Regions from separate parts of the Bacillus thuringiensis genome, predicted to be linked through region 2. Evidence: riboswitches for the same ligand, from Rfam matches in the RefSeq annotation. Region 2 holds a riboswitch; the other holds the start of a gene.

Region 1 (3,187 bases), 1.7 Mb from region 2:
TGATTCACTTACAGTAAGTATTATTGTAATGCTTGTTATTGGTCCATTAACAATAGGTGCCTATTATCTTGTTTTAAATGCAATTCGTGGGACTGATGCTCGCATTGGTCATATATTTAGATGGTTTAGCGATGGAAGTAAGTTGATGAAGTCGTTTTTAACATATTTACTAATGTATGTATACTTGACTCTATGGACATTACTTCTTATTATTCCAGGTATTATTAAATCATTTTCTTATTCTATGACATATTTTATTTTGAATGATCATCCAGAATATACAGCGAATCAAGCGATTACTGAGAGTCGTCATATGATGAATGGACATAAAATGGATTATTTTTTACTATGCTTAAGTTTCTTAGGCTGGTTCATATTAAGTATTCTTACTATAGGAATCGGTTTCTTATGGTTAGCACCTTATTTCTACGCGACATCAGCCGCATTTTATGAAGAGATTTCAAAAGAATATTATAAAAAAGAAGGCACTACTTTCTAATAAAACACATAAACCATCTGTTCCCTATATTCTTTAGGGGGTAGGTGGTTTTCTTTTTTGAGGACTTTGTCTAAAAAATAGGTAAGATTATTTTTAGGAAAAATAAAAGGAGCAACATAAATGAAATATACTTGTCCATGTTGCGTATATAAAGTGAAACTTTAATCAGTGGGGATTTTGTTCATTCCCCACTGATTATTAGTTCTCACCAATCGGGCATTTATGGGCAGCCCGCCTCCCGCCTAACTCCTTTGTTTTAGCTGAATTTTGAGGTGGGGGTCTTACTGTCCGGCAAATAGCGGGATAAAGTAATAAGAAGGACTAAATCGGTAAATTTTATTAATGGATATATTAGGAATGAATATGAAAGTATAGATGTATAGTCAATGTTGTGTATTTGATGTTATCATATTGAATGATATGGAAATTTTTAATAGAATAAGTAACTAAAAATTCAAAGGTAATGAAGCTTTTGTTGTATAAAGAAAATACTTAGTAGTAATCAACAATATTAAAAATAAGATTCGTATTTATATAAATTTAGTAGAAATGGGGTTTTAAAAAGGAATGAGTATCAGCATAACGCGGCAAAAGATTTTGGCGGCCGCTTCTCAAATTGTGCAATGTAAAGGGGTTGCTAAATTAACCTTAGAAGCAGTGGCAAAAGAGGCGGGTGTAAGTAAAGGTGGATTATTGTATCACTTTGCAAATAAAGAAGCTTTAATAGAAGGTATGATAGTCAGAGGGATAGAGGATTATGAGGGCGCTATTTACAATAAAGTAGCGGAAGACTCAGAGAGGAAAGGGAGATGGGTTCGCTCTTTTGTAGAGGAAAGATTAAGTAATGAGAGAAGAACAGAAGAGTTGTCTAGTAGTATGATGGCAGCATTCATGTTAAAACCTGAATTACTTGAGCCATTACAACAATCATTTCAGCAACTGCAAAAGAATATAGAAAACGATGAGATAGATTCAGTATGTGCAACAATTATTAGATTAGCAGCAGATGGATTATGGTATTCGGAATATTTAGGGGTTGGCAGACTAAGCCCCGAGTTAAGAGAAAAAGTGATTCAAGCTCTTATTGTTAATTCGTATAAATAGAATATACGAACTATATAATGTGAAAACAATTCACCATTACTTATTTAATGTAGTGGTGAATTGTTTTTTTTATTAGAAAAATAGAACAATTTTATAGAGTATTGAATTATAACCGTCTAGACGGTATAGTAATATTTGGTTTAAGAGGAAAATGAAACAAAAAAAGAATAAAAGATATTTTTAGCACACTATTCGAAAGGATAGGCCGCAAAGCTTAGAGTCTACGGTAATACATATTGGTTACTAAGATCGTCTGGTTGCACATTTTTGATGCAACCGGACGGTCTTTTTTTGTTATATAAATATAAAAAAATAGGAGGGAACTATGCAAATGAAAAGTACTAAAAGGCATATTTCAATGGTTTCATTAGTTTTTCTAGTATTATTTTCAGTGCTGAATGTGTGGGCTCCAGTTATTCAAGCTGCTGTGATGAAAAGTCCAGTGGACGAAATTAATATTTCTCGTACTGATGGCACGACATCTGAACCGTATCAAGCCTCAGATGGTATGAAAGTAGAAGTGAAGTGGTCAGCTAAAGAAAAAATAAAAAGTGGAGATCAATTCACAATTGATATGCCAAAAGAGTTTCGAAAAGACCTTATGAATATGAGTTTTCCTTTAAAAGATGCTGAAGGAAAAACAGTTGGTACATGTGAGATGAAAAAGGGTCTATTAACATGTACTATGGGTGATTACGTAGAAGGAAAGAATAACATTAAAGGTTCTTTATTCGTAGAATTCTACTTTGGTCTAGAAGCATATGATGGTGTTAAAGAAATTCCATTAGAATTTAACGTTGATGGTCAAATCGTCAATAAAGAAGTAAGTGTAAATAATACGACAGAGAGACCGAAGCCACAGCCCAATACGGAAAATTTATTGAAATGGGGTTCTTATAATCAAGAAAATCCTTCAATTGCTGATTGGCTTGTATATGTAAATGCAACCGGAACAGAAATGCAAGATCTTAAATTAACAGATACATTAGGACCTGGGCATGAGTTAATTACAGACAGCGTAGTATTAGAAGAGGCTGTATTTGAAGATGGTTATGCACCAACAAATATTAAGCCAGCAGATTTATCTAACATTAAAATTAATGCAACAAAGACTGGATTTACAATTGAATTTCCAGACAGTTCAAAAGGCTATATTTTAAGATATAAAACAAAGGTTACAAATCCTGCTGCAAAGCCTCATAAAAATACTGTGAAATTAGAAGGTAAAAATATTAAAACTGAAGAAAAAGTAGGACAAGTATTTGTAAGTGGTGGGGGAGGATCCGGTTCAGGTGACAATAATCCACCTAGCATTGAAAAAAATATAGTTGATGAGAATGGCAAGCTTGTAGAGAATGAGCAGTTAACACAAATGGATCAAGTTATTCAATACCAAGTTGGTACACATATACCGAACGATCCTCCTAAATACACATCTATGGTAATTAGTGATGATTTAGAAGATGTTTTAGAAGTATTAGAGGCAAAGGTGTATGATCAAAATGGCCAAGATATTACTTCTAAAGGAACGTTAAATATAGATAAACAAAGAAGTGAAGTAACATTTACATTTGGTGAGAGTTT
Region 2 (3,187 bases):
ATCTTGCCTATGAATTTATCGTACCATTAATCGGTGGAGAGCAAGAAGGCGTAGGAGAGTTTGAAGATGGCTTAGGTTTATGGCTTTACTTTTTGATGGTGGTATTGTTTTGTATTGGAATATACTTTATGAAATGGAAGAATGTTTTTGCGGTAAAGTATATTATTCTAATTGGCTATAATGTATTAGATTGTATCCATAACATTATGATTTATTATGGTAGCGATGCAGAATTTGACGGTGGAAATATAGTAGAAGGATTTTTTATTTTGTTCGCACCAATCTTTGTGAATAAAAGATATTTCTGGTTAGTTCCAGCGATACTTGTCGGAAAGTATGCTCTTACAGGAATCATTATTCAATCTTCTCTCGTTTTAATTCCAATGGCATTATATAGCGTATTTACTATCATATGTTGGATTATATTTTTGAGGGTTCAGTCTTACGTTCGTACGCTTGAGATGATGGATAAAGAAATAAAACAGACAGAAAAACTAGCAGCTGTTGGAAAGATGGCAACGGTTATTGGTTATAAGATTAGAAGACCTTTAGCAAACTTAAAAAAACTTGTGAATAAACAAGCAGACAAGCATCCAGAGGATAAAATTTATAGTGATATTATGAAACAAGAAGTAGATCGGATTCATATAATTGCTACAGAACTTAGTGGATTTGAGAACTCTAAATCACTAGAATCAGAAACTCATAACATAGAAGAAATTATCTCTTATGTTATTCGAGTTATGGAAAAGCCTGCGTTAAAACAAGGAGTCAACATACAAGGTATTTACAGTAAAGACTTACCATCAATTACATGTGATGAAAAACGATTAAAACAGGTCTTTTTTAATTTAATTAAAAATGCAATTGAAGCAATGTCAGTTGGCGGAACAATTACGATTAAAGTTACTGTAAAAGATGGAATCATCATTCAAGTGAAAGATGAGGGATGCGGCATTCCGAAAGATAAAATTCCAAAGTTAAATGAAGCCTTTTATACAACGAAAGAAACAGGAACTGGTCTAGGTTTAGTAGTTACAGAAAAAATTATTAAAGACCACAACGGTAAAATGAGTTTTGAAAGTGAAGTTGGGGTTGGAACGACGGTTGAGGTTATGTTACCACTGCATTAAATAGAAAAAACATCACTTCCAAATAAGTGATGTTTTTCTATTTTATCTTGCTATTTGTGGATAGTAAAAATCTCATTTTATCGATAAAGAATGTATGATGTGTTTCTAAGATCAAAATGTTTTTATAAGTTTTTATTATGGATTTTTTGGTAAAAAATTTAGACTATAAAAATTAATTGTTTTTTTCTAAAAAAACTATTTTCTTTTTTGGGTTTTAATGGTATATTCAAAACACGATAAATAAATACCTATTTTTGGCACACTATTCGAAAGGATAGGTCGCAAAGCTAAGAGTCTAAAGTAATGAAAATTACTATGATAGTCTGGTTGCAGTTTGGATTTTCACACATAGTTGTATGTATGAAAATCGAAGAGGCAACCGGATTTTTTATTGTCTCAAAAAGAAAAAATAAATGGGCACACTATTCGAAAGGATAGGTCGCAAAGCTAAGAGTCTAAGGTAATGAAAATTACTATGATAGTCTGGTTGCAGTTTGGATTTTCACACATAGTTGTATGTATGAAAATCGAAGAGGCAACCGGATTTTTTATTGTCTCAAAAAGAAAAAATAAATGGGCACACTATTCGAAAGGATAGGTCGCAAAGCTAAGAGTCTAAGGTAATGAAAATTACTATGATAGTCTGGTTGCAGTTTGGATTTTCACACATGTTGTGATGTATGAAAATCGAAGAGGCAACCAGGCTTTTTATTTTTTAGGAATACACATTATGATTGTAAATTTAGTCGATTAATACATCTAATATTCGAAATATTCGGTACATAGAAAGTGGGGGAGGGAAGTACATTGCAAAATCAAATAGGTAAATTTGGGCGTATACTTCTCGCTGGAGGAATATTATTTACCCAAGTTGGTGTGCTAGATTACTCTGCAACGAAAGTTTATGCGGTTACAAACGACGAGCAAGGACGTTTTATCGTTCATATGGATAAACAAGAAATAAAAGTTGATGAAAATGTAGTATTAAAGATTACAAATACAAATAAACAAGATGCTAATATCGAGCTGAAATTATCTAATGAGCAGCTGTTCAATGAAGCAGAAACGAAAAAAATGAACGAAAACAATAAAGCGATTCAAAGCATTTCAGTAACAGAAGATCACATTGTAAAAATTGAAAAGAATGAGCAAAGTAATTTTATCGGTGACGTATATGTAGTCATTCAAATGAAAAAAGCTGGAGAGTACAAATTTGAACCGATAGTGAAGTTTGAAGGAAATGAAAAGAAAATTGAATCTCCTTCTCTACATGTTGTAGAGAAAAAAGAGGCTTTAAATATAGCTATTTCTGATGAAAATCCAAAGGCTTCAGAGGAAGTTGTGAAAAAAGAAATCAGTGAAAAAGTGAAAGTATCGGAAGAAAATAAAAAACAAGAAATAAATGCTACTAATGCTGAAGTTCCAAAAGAAACGAAGACTTTAGCGAAAGAAAAGGTTAATGAGGAACTCGTACCAAAGGAAAATGAATTAAAAGAGAGCAATAGGATAAACGAAAATAATCAGGAATTACCTGCTATTCAAGCTGAGAAGGTATTAAAGAGCCAATCTCTACTAGCTGCTAGTCCTGTTACAAGTATTCTTAAATATCCAAATGTAAAGGTAATAAATAATAGAACAGGTGAAGGGCCTTCTATCTCGGGTAAATATGCTTTTAGATTTGTTTGGAGCCCACAAGTAACATATGAGGTAAAGGGTAGTAGCAATGACAGAACTGGTCAAAGTCAATATACATTTAGAAATTCAAATAGAGAACAGTACGTATTAGTAAAAAAAGCTGGTGAATATCAAGGGAAATGGATTGATGTCCGTATTAATATTCACTCTATGACAGCTTCATCTGTAGATGTTAAAACACCAATAACTAAAGGTGATGCAAAAAACTTTTTACAATTATATGGGAACGGAAGGTCAGGACAAACTTATAATGCTTCCTTTGAATTTTATGAACACGGAACAAGTAAAAAAGTACCATTAACGGCAATGTGGAATTTCAAAAGGATAAATAGTTATAAAAATGTAACGTTACGTAATGA

What was found. Region 2 has a riboswitch for cyclic di-GMP ahead of AC241_RS23670 (WxL domain-containing protein). Riboswitches for the same ligand answer to the same signal wherever they lie in the genome.
Positions count from the first base shown of each region.
Region 1: another riboswitch for cyclic di-GMP. It lies ahead of AC241_RS05380 (SpaA isopeptide-forming pilin-related protein); the one in region 2 lies ahead of AC241_RS23670 (WxL domain-containing protein).

Region 1 covers NZ_CP012099.1:1,036,686-1,039,872, forward strand. The annotation lists gene AC241_RS05370 (DUF975 family protein) at 1-499, shown strand, start outside; gene AC241_RS05375 (TetR/AcrR family transcriptional regulator) at 1,067-1,603, shown strand; cyclic di-GMP riboswitch class I at 1,776-1,868, shown strand; gene AC241_RS05380 (SpaA isopeptide-forming pilin-related protein) at 1,929-3,187, shown strand, end outside.
Region 2 covers NZ_CP012099.1:4,582,810-4,585,996, reverse strand. The annotation lists gene AC241_RS23675 (ATP-binding protein) at 1-1,133, shown strand, start outside; cyclic di-GMP riboswitch class I at 1,380-1,468, shown strand; cyclic di-GMP riboswitch class I at 1,540-1,628, shown strand; cyclic di-GMP riboswitch class I at 1,700-1,788, shown strand; gene AC241_RS23670 (WxL domain-containing protein) at 1,941-3,187, shown strand, end outside.